3 regions of the Paracidovorax sp. MALMAid1276 genome follow, and region 1 is predicted to be linked to each of the others. Evidence: predicted binding sites of a transcription regulator. Region 1 holds the regulator's gene; each other region holds the start of a gene.
What was found. Region 1 encodes sigma-54, which starts transcription at its own class of promoters, with help from an activator protein. Its sites were predicted from a motif close to TGGCANGNAANCTGCTTT; they were not measured.
Positions count from the first base shown of each region.

Region 1 (3,271 bases):
GGCACCATCGTGCTGCGCGGCGCGCGGCTGGACGTGCGCCAGGACGCGGACGGCTATCAGTACGGCGTGGTGACGGCCGAACCCGGCAAGCGGGCGTTCTTCCGCCAAAAGCGCGACACCGCGCCCGGCGCGCCCGATGAGTTCATCGAAGGCGAAAGCGAAGTCATTGAATACGATGGCAAGGCCGACAACGTGCGCTTCATCACCCGCGCAGAGCTGCGCCGCTACCGGGGCTCGGTGCTCTCCGACGAGATCACCGGCGCGGTGATCGTCTACAACAACACCACCGACGTCTTCACCGTGGATGGCCAGCGAGCGTCCTCCACCAGCGCGGCAGGCGCTGCCACACCCGCGCCCGGTGGCCGCGTGCGCGCCGTGCTGTCTCCCAAGGACCCGCCGCCCAACGCGGCCGCCGCGCCGGCAGCGCCGGCTGCATCGGCCCCGGCGCTGCGCCCCAGCAACAGCCTTGGCGGCGGCTCCCGGTGAGCGCGCAGCCCTTGCACCCCGGCCCTGGCGGCCCGGCGGGAGAACACCTGCCGGGGGGGGCTGCGCATGCGGGCGATCTTCCGCAGGGCAGCCGGCTCGAAGTGCAGCACCTGGCCAAGTCCTACGGCAGCCGCAAGGTCGTCAAGGACGTGTCGCTGGTGGTGCAAAAGGGCGAGGTCGTGGGGCTGCTCGGCCCCAACGGCGCGGGCAAGACCACCTCGTTCTACATGATCGTGGGGCTGGTGCGCAGCGATGCGGGCGACATCCGCATCGACGGCCAGTCCGTCGCCCACATGCCCATTCACCGGCGCTCGCGCCTGGGGCTGTCGTACCTGCCGCAGGAAGCCTCCATCTTCCGCAAGCTGTCGGTGGAGGAAAACGTGCGTGCGGTGCTGGAGCTGCAGCGCGGCGACGACGGCAAGCCGCTCAGCCGGGACGCCATTGAAGAGCGCCTCACGGCCCTGCTGCAGGAGCTGCGGGTGGACCACCTGCGCGCCTCGCCCGCCATGGCCCTGTCGGGGGGCGAGCGCCGCCGGGTGGAGATCGCCCGGGCGCTTGCCACGCAGCCGCGCTTCATTCTGCTGGACGAGCCCTTTGCCGGCATCGACCCCATTGCCGTGATCGAGATCCAGCGCATCATCGGCTTCCTCAAGGCGCGCGGCATCGGCGTGCTCATCACCGACCACAACGTGCGCGAGACGCTGGGCATCTGCGACCACGCGTTCATCATCAGCGACGGGCGCGTGCTGGCCCAGGGCACACCGTCCGAGATCGTCGACAACGCCGAAGTGCGCCGCGTGTACCTGGGCGAACACTTCAAGATGTGATGAAGCCTGGTTTATCGCTGCGCGTCTCGCAGCATCTCGCGCTGACCCCCCAGCTGCAGCAGTCCATCCGCTTGCTGCAGCTGTCCACGCTCGAACTCTCGCAGGAAGTCGAGCAGATGCTCGACGACAACCCTTTTCTGGAGCGCACGGCCGACGAGGCGCCGCGTGAGGAGTTTGGGCTGGACGCAGAAAACACACCCGCCCAGGCCGATGACTATGGCGCGGATGATGCTATGTTTTCAGGAGCTGCAGGCGCAAGTGCAGCAAGCGCTGAAGGCCAAAATGATGCTGAATCGCCAAGCGCTGGCGCTGCGGACGAGCCCGACTGGAGCGGCGACGGCACGGTGGAGATGGCGCCCAATGATGCGGAGTGGGGCGGAGATGCGCCCGCCCGCAACCGCAACGACGGCGAGGGCGACGAGGCCGACGCCACCGAATTGGCCCGCTCGCACGAATCGCTCACGGCCTTCTTGCACCGCCAGGCCCTGTCGCTGCGCCTGTCCGAGGTGGACTGTGCCGCACTGCGCTTTCTCATCGAGTCGCTGAACGACGACGGCTATCTGGAAGAGCCACTCGAAGAGCTGGCCGCCGCGCTCGCCGGCGCCGAAGACCTGGAGCAGATCGAGGAGCTGGTGCACCGATTCACCGTGGCCCTGCGCCTGCTGCAAAGCCTGGAGCCCACGGGCGTGGGCGCACGCAACCTGGCCGAATGCCTCACCTTGCAGCTCAAGGCGCTCGATGCTGATGAAGAGGCAGACCCCGACACCGTGAAGACGGCGCTCACCATCTGCCAGCAGCCGCTCGAGATGCTGGCCCGCCGCGACATCCGCCGCCTGACCCAGCTGTGCGGCGACGGCGAGGAGCGCACCCGCGCCGCCATGGCGCTCATCGCCCGGCTGGAGCCGCGCCCCGGCCGCAAGTTTGTGGACGTGGAGCGCAACATCATCGTGCCCGACGTCATCGTGCGCAAAGCCGGTCGGGCCAACGGGCGGGACGGCCAGCACAACTTCATCGTTCAGCTCAACCCCGACGTGATGCCCCGCCTGCGCGTGCACGACATCTATGCGGGTGCGCTGCGCGGCCACAAGGGCGGCGAGGGCCACCAGGGCATGCAGCAGCGCCTGCAGGAGGCGCGCTGGTTCATCAAGAACATCCAGCAGCGCTTTGACACCATCCTGCGCGTCTCGCGCGCCATCGTCGAGCGGCAGAAGAACTTCTTCACCCACGGCGAGCTGGCCATGCGCCCGCTGGTGCTGCGCGACATCGCCGATGAGTTGGGCCTGCACGAATCCACCATCAGCCGCGTGACCACCGCCAAGTACATGGCCACGCCCATCGGCACCTACGAGCTGAAATACTTCTTTGGCTCGGGCCTGGGCACTGAAACCGGTGGCAACGCATCCAGCACCGCCGTGCGCGCGCTCATCAAGCAGTTCGTTTCGGCCGAAAACACGGCCAAACCCCTGTCCGACAGCCAGATCGCCGAGATGCTCAAGGAGCAGGGCATCGAATGCGCGCGGCGCACCGTGGCCAAGTACCGCGAGGCGCTCAAGATCGCGCCTGCCAATCTGCGCAAGGCGCTGTAGATACCTGCGCGCTTGGGGCGAGCGCTGGGCGTGCGCCTGCGCCGCTGCGGCCCCTTGCGTTGACGTTGTTTTTTTCTTTTCGTACCCACCTACCGCAGCCCCACCATGGCCCGCATCGTCTTCGACCTTCCCCCGCACTTCGGCTTTGCCACCGAGTTGCAGATCTACATCAGCCATGTGAACCAGGGCGGGCACCTGGACAACGCGCAGCTGCTCACGCTGGTGTCCGAGGCGCGTGTGCGCTTCTTTCAGTCGCTGGGCTACCCCGAGGCCGACGTGTGCGGCCTGTCCATCGTGGTGGGCGACATCGTGGCGCAGTACAAGTCCGAAGGCTTCCACGGCGAAACCATGCGGGTGGAGATGGCACCGGCA
Region 1 is NZ_JBMIRS010000210.1:17,449-20,719, reverse strand. It holds gene lptA (lipopolysaccharide transport periplasmic protein LptA) at 1-486, shown strand, start outside; gene lptB (LPS export ABC transporter ATP-binding protein) at 534-1,313, shown strand; gene ACOQFS_RS16940 (RNA polymerase factor sigma-54) at 1,313-2,899, shown strand; gene ACOQFS_RS16935 (acyl-CoA thioesterase) at 3,005-3,271, shown strand, end outside.

Region 2 (3,271 bases), on a different contig from region 1:
TGGATGCGCAGATGCGCGTGCGCGACGGGCGCGGCGGCGTGGTGGCCGGCCTGCGCGTGGTGGACGCGGGCGCCATGCCCACCATCACCAGCGGCAACACCAATTCGCCCACGCTGATGATGGCCGAGAAGGCGGCGGAGTGGATTCTGCAGGCGCGCGGCCGGGCCTGACGGGGTGGCGGTGCCCCGCGCGCGTCGGCGGCAGGGCCCGGCCTCAGCGGATGCCGCCCACGTAGCGCGGCAGCTCCTGCGGTGCCGCGGGGGCCTGCGGCACAGGCGCCACCCGCGGGCGCGCGGCGTGGGCGGCCACGTCCAGCAGCGGGCGGCGGGCAGCGGCGGCAGGCGCGGCGTGCAGCACCTGGTCCAGCCGGTCGGCCCACTCGGCCAGCTCGGGCAGCTGGTCTTCCAGCGCGCGCTGGCGCGCAAACCGCACGATCTCTCGCGCGTATTCGGCGTTCGCGGCCATCCACTCGGTATCGGTCACGCGCCCCGTCTTGCGCCGCAGCAGCACGTGCAGATGGGCGGCGATGGCGAGGGTGTCGGAATCGGGCATGGGCGGCTCCTTATGGCATGCGGTCGGTCATCCAATGCGTGCTGGGCGGATGATGTGAGCTGCGCCACCCGTGGGGACGACGCATGCCCTGCGACGGACGGGGCTGCATCTACCCGCCCAGCCGCTCGCGGTGCTGCGCGATGTCGAGCCCGGTCTGCTCGCTTTGCTCGTCCACGCGCAGGCCCATGGCGAAGTCGGTGATCCAGAGCAGCACGCCAGTCGCCACCAGGCTGTAGGCCATGACCGCCGCCACCCCGATGGCCTGCGTGATCAGGCTGCCTTCGGCGCCGCCCACCGTCTTGCTGGCCAGCACCCCGGTGAGCAGCGAGCCCACGATGCCGCCAATGCCGTGCACGCCAAACACATCGAGCGAATCGTCGGCGCGCAGCAGGCGCTTGAGGCCCGTGGCACCCCAGTAGCACGCGAGGCCCGCCACCCCGCCAATGATGACGGCCGAGCGCAGCGTGACGAACCCGGCGGCCGGCGTGATGGCCACCAGCCCTGCGACCAGGCCCGAGCACAGCCCCAGCAGCGACGGCCGCCCGCGCACCACCCATTCGCCCAGCATCCAGGCCACCGCGCCTGCGGCTGCGGCCAGGTGCGTCACGGCCATGGCCAGCCCGGCGCGGCCGTCGGCCGCCACGGCCGAGCCTGCGTTGAAGCCAAACCAGCCCACCCACAGCAGGCCCGCGCCCGCCATCGTGAGTGCCAGGCTGTAGGGCTCGAACGCCTCGCGCCCATAGCCGGTGCGGCGCCCCAGGAACCAGGCGCACACCAGTCCGGCCACGCCGGCGTTCACGTGCACCACCGAGCCGCCCGCAAAATCGAGCGCCCCCATCTGCGCCAGCCAGCCGCCCGGCTCCCACACCCAGTGCGCCACCGGGGCGTAGACCACCAGCGTCCAGAGGCTGACGAAGACCAGCAGGGCCCCAAAGCGCATGCGCTCCACCACCGCGCCCACCAGCAGCGCGGCGGTGATGATGGCAAACGTGAGCTGGAACATCGCGTAGACCGATTCGGGGATGTGCGGCGCCACATGGCTCACGGCCAGCTTGGCGGCCCCCAGCTGGAAGTCCAGCCCCGCGAAGCCCATGCGCTCGGTGCCTCCCAGCCAGGCGCTGCCGGGCGTGAAGGCCAGCGAGTAGCCCGCCGCAAACCACAGCAGGCTGACCAGCGCCGCGACGGCCACCACGCTGGCCATGGTGTTCAGCACATTCTTCTTGCGCACCATGCCCGCATAGAACAGGGCGATGCCGGGCAGCGTCATCAGCAGCACCAGGGCGGTGGAGGTCATCATCCAGCCGGTGTCGGCGGCGCTGATCGCCTCCAGCGGCACCAGGCCCGGCCGGTTCAGCGGCGCGGCGCCCGCCTGGGCCAGCGCGCCAGTCCAGGGCACCAGCCCCAAGCCACCCAAAATCCCTGCAACACACCGCCGGTTGACTGCCCCCATGGACGCTCCCTTTCGCAATTTGTTACAGGCGCGTTGCACGAGCCATGCCAGCGTGGGATGGCGTTTGGGGCCCCATCGGCGCGCCAACATCGGGCACGGCGCGTCGGCCGCAGCCCTGGGTGGGGGGCGGGAAACCCCCAATGCACCAGCGGGGTGCAGCCGTTACATTTATGGCACTCGAAAGCGCGCTTCGGTGTGCCAAGCGAGGGGCCGAGGAGACATCCTTTCTACCTACAACCACATTGTTCAAGCACCCAACGAGGTGCATCCTTTTTTCAGGCGCTGGCGATCCCAGCGCTTTTTTCTTGCCCGCGCGCCAGCGCATGGTCCATCCCAATCTGAAAAATTGATAGCACTGCGGGTGCGACAATCCAGCGGATGGAATGGATTTTTATCACCTTCGCCTCGCTGCTGGCAGGGTTTGTGGATGCGATCGTGGGCGGCGGCGGGCTGGTGATGGTGCCGGCGCTGTTTGCGGCGTTTCCGGGTGCGGCGCCCGCCACGCTGCTGGGCACCAACAAGGCGGCATCGGTGTGGGGCACGGCCATGGCCACCTGGCAATACAGCCGCCGGGTGCAGATCCGCTGGCGGGCCATGCTGCCCGCGGCCACGGCGGGGTTTGCAGGCTCGTTTGCCGGGGCCTGGGCGGTCACGGTGCTGTCGGCCGACTTTCTGCGCAAGCTGCTGCCGCTGGTGCTGCTGGGCGTGCTCGTCTACACCCTGGCCAAGAAGGAACTAGGGCGGCACCACGCCCCGCGCTTTGCGGGGCAGGCCGAGGTGGTGGCCGCCTGCCTGATCGGGGTGCTGATCGGTTTTTATGACGGCTTCTTCGGGCCGGGCACGGGCAGCTTCTTCGTCTTCCTGTTCGTGCGGCTGCTGGGCTACGACTTCCTGAACGCCTCGGCGTCGGCCAAGCTGCTGAACTGCGCCACCAACATTGCCGCCATCGTGCTGTTTGCGGCCAAGGGCCACGTGTGGTGGCACTTTGCGGTGACGCTGGCCGTGGCCAACGTGGTGGGCAGCCTGCTGGGCACGCACATGGCACTCAAGCACGGCACCGGGTTCGTGCGCGGCATCTTCATCCTGGTGGTGGGCACGCTGATCCTGAAGACGGGCTACGACGCCTTCCTGCGCTGAGCCCGCTGAACGCGCCGCCCCGGGCTGCCTCAAGTTCGGGGAACCTGCCTAAAACCTGTTGTGAATTGGCCCACAAGCGCTTTTTGGGGGGTGTCCGCAGTGTCAAGGAAAAAGTTCACAACTTTATAATCA
Region 2 is NZ_JBMIRS010000056.1:3,220-6,490, forward strand. It holds gene ACOQFS_RS03380 (GMC family oxidoreductase) at 1-170, shown strand, start outside; gene ACOQFS_RS03385 (hypothetical protein) at 214-552, opposite strand; gene ACOQFS_RS03390 (ammonium transporter) at 662-2,002, opposite strand; gene ACOQFS_RS03395 (sulfite exporter TauE/SafE family protein) at 2,381-3,139, shown strand.
Region 2: a site for sigma-54 is predicted at 2,035-2,052, ahead of ACOQFS_RS03390 (ammonium transporter). Genes of this name have one in related genera too.

Region 3 (3,271 bases), on a different contig from region 1:
TAGATGCCCAGGCTGTCGGGCGCGCTCAGGCCCGGCCGCTCGCCGATCAGCACCGCCACCAGGCGCGCGCCCAGCAGCGCGCCCACTTCGTCGCCCAGCGCTACCCGCGCCTGCCGGGCGATCACCACCGGGCCGATGCCCCAGTCCGCAGGCGCCTGTTCGCAGATGGCCGCCACCAGCGGCGGCGCATGCCGCGCCACGGCCAGCGACGACAGGCCGTCGGCCACCACCAGCAGCAGGTCGATGGGGGCGCGGGGCTCGGCAGCGCCCGCGCCCAGCGCGTGCGCATCGGCGTCGCACAGCCGCCGGCCCAGGTCCGGGCGCAGCAGATAGGTCGGGCGGTCGTGCGCGGCGCTGTGCACCTGCAGCGTGCTGCACCCCTGGGCCTGCAACTGCGCGGCCAGGCCTTCGGCGTCCAGCGGGATGTGCACGGCGTCGCGCGCCTGCGCATGGGCCAGCCCAAAGCGCAGCAGCTCGGCCGTGGGCAGGGCGGCGCCCGTACGGCCCAGGGCCAGGCGGGCCTGCGTGTGGGCGCGCAGGTCGCTCCAGGGGTCGGGTGGAATGGCAGGGGCGGGTGCGGGATTCATCGGCAGCCTCGGGGTGGTGTGGTGCGCTCGGGCGGCTGTTCAGGGCGACACCTTCAGCCGTCGCATCTGCGCCAGCGCCGGGTGGTGCTCGGTCGCCTGCAGCAGCCGCCCGTTCTCGTCCGTGATGTGCATGCGCTCCAGCCAGGCTGCGAACTCGGGCGCACAGCGCAGCCCCAGCAGGTCGCGCAGATAGAGTGCATCGTGGAACGAGGTGCTCTGGTAGTTGAGCATGATGTCGTCCGCCCCCGGCACGCCCATGATGAACGTCAGGCCCGCCGTGCCCAGCAGGGTCATCAGCGTGTCCATGTCGTCCGAGTCGGCCTCGGCATGGTTGGTGTAGCACACGTCGCAGCCCAGCGGCACGCCCAGCAGCTTGCCGCAGAAATGGTCTTCCAGCCCCGCGCGGATGATCTGCTTGCCGTCGTACAGGTATTCCGGCCCGATAAAGCCGACCACCGTGTTGGTCAGCAGCGGCGCAAACGCTCGGGCCACGCCGTAGGCCCGCGCCTCGCAGGTCTGCTGGTCCACGCCGTGGTGCGCGTTGGCCGAGAGGGCGCTGCCCTGGCCGGTCTCGAAATACATCACGTTGTCGCCGATGCCATCCTCCCCAAAATCTGCGCCCCGGCGCAGCGACAGGGCCGCTGCGCGCGCCTCCTGCAGCAGCGCCAGCGTGATGCCAAAGCCTCGGTTGGCCGCCTCGGTGCCCGCGATGGACTGGAACACCAGGTCCACCGGCGCGCCGTGCTCGACCATGCGCAGCGTGTTCGTCACATGCGTCAGCACGCAGCCTTGCGTGGGGATCTGCAGCGAGGCGATCACCTCGTCCAGCATCTGCACCAGTCCCGTGAGTGCGGCGACGCTGTCGGTGGCCGGGTTCACGCCGATCACCGCGTCGCCCGCGCCGTACAGCAGCCCGTCGATCATCGACGCCGCGATGCCGCGCAGGTCGTCCGTGGGGTGGTTGGGCTGCAGCCGCACGGCCAGGCGGCCGGGCAGGCCGATGGTGTTGCGAAAGCGCGTGACCACGCGGCACTTGCGCGCCACCGCGATCAAATCCTGGTTGCGCATGAGCTTGCTCACGGCGGCGGCCATCTCGGGGGTGATGCCGGGCGCCACGGCGGCGAGCGCGGCGCTGTCGGTCTCGTGCGCCAGCAGCCAGTTGCGGAAGTCGCCCACGGTGAGGTGGGCGATGGGCGCAAACGCCGCGGTGTCGTGCGTGTCGACGACGAGTCGGGTGACCTCATCGGTCTCGTAGGGAACGAGCGCCTCGCTCAGGAAGCGGCGCAAGGGCACGTCGGCCAGGCACAGGCGAGCGGCCATGCGCTCCACGGCCGTGGTGGCGGCCACGCCGGCCAGCACATCGCCCGAGCGCAGGGGCGTGGCCTTGGCCAGCATGTCGCGCAGGCCGCCGAACTGCCAGCGCTGGCCGCCCAGGATGACGTGATCGCTGCCTGCCATGGGTGGAAGAGGGTGTTCAGAAGTCGGGTGCGGAAATGAGCGATGGGCTGCAAGTGCCGTGCCACATTCTCGCGTGCCGCGAGATCCTGTGCACCTACACTTGCGCCACCATGCTCCGCTGGTTTCTCGTCATCTTTCTGGCCCTGATGCTGATCAGCTGGCTGTCGCCCCTGCTGCGTCGCATGGGGTTCGGGCGCCTGCCGGGCGATCTGCGGTTCCGGTGGCTGGGGCGCGACTGGGACGTGCCCCTGGCGTCCACGCTGCTGTTGAGCTTTGTGGTCAGCCTGCTGGCCAAGTGGCTTTAGGTTACCGGTTACCGGTTACCGGTTACCGGCTACCGGAGTCTGGTCACAAAGGCTGCAGCGCCGCAGCGCGAAGACGCTGCCCCCGCTGCTCAAGCGCCCGCAGATTGCAGTGCGCTGAGAAAGCTCTGGCGCCACCAGTGCACGTCGTGCTCGCGGATGCGCTCCATCAGTTTCTGGTGCCGCGCCTGGCGTTCGGCCAGCGGCATCTGCAAGGCCTGCTGGATGCTGTCTGCCATGCCCTGGGTGTCATAGGGGTTCACCAGAAGCGCTTCCTTGAGCTGCTCGGCCGCACCGGCAAAGCGCGACAGCACCAGCACGCCCGGGTCGTCCGGGTCTTGCGCCACCACATATTCCTTGGCCACCAGGTTCATGCCGTCGCGCAGCGGCGTCACCAGGCCCACCGAGGCCGCCCGGCACAGCCCGGGCACGCGCTTGCGCGCCACCATGCGGTGGATATAGCGCACCGGCATCCAGTCCAGCTCGCCATAGTCGCCATTGACGGACCCGCACAGCCCTTCCAGCTCCTGCCGCAGATCGGCATAGGCATTCACGTCATCGCGCGTGGGCGAGGCGATCATGATGAGGGTGGAGCTGCCGCGGTTCTCGGGATAGCGGTCGAGCAATTCGCGGAAGGCCCGCACGCGCTGCGGAATGCCCTTGGAGTAATCGAGCCGGTCGATGCCCATGAGCAGCCGGCGGCGCGAGTATTCCGCGCGCATGCTCTCGTAGGTTTCCACGGCTTCGCTGGCCTGGGTGAGCCGGGTGAACTCTTCCACGTCGATGCCGATGGGAAACGCCTGCACCGCCACCGTGGCGCCAAAGGCACGAACGCGGGTGTCGTCCACTTCTTCAGCGCTGCCCTCGTTGCGCACATAGCGCTTGAAGTGCGACACATCGGCCTCGCTTTGCAGGCCCACCAGG
Region 3 is NZ_JBMIRS010000094.1:86,394-89,664, reverse strand. It holds gene eutC (ethanolamine ammonia-lyase subunit EutC) at 1-587, opposite strand, end outside; gene ACOQFS_RS06400 (ethanolamine ammonia-lyase subunit EutB) at 627-2,045, opposite strand; gene ACOQFS_RS06395 (DUF2905 domain-containing protein) at 2,156-2,350, shown strand; gene otsA (alpha,alpha-trehalose-phosphate synthase (UDP-forming)) at 2,440-3,271, opposite strand, start outside.
Region 3: a site for sigma-54 is predicted at 2,092-2,109, ahead of ACOQFS_RS06400 (ethanolamine ammonia-lyase subunit EutB). Genes of this name have one in related genera too.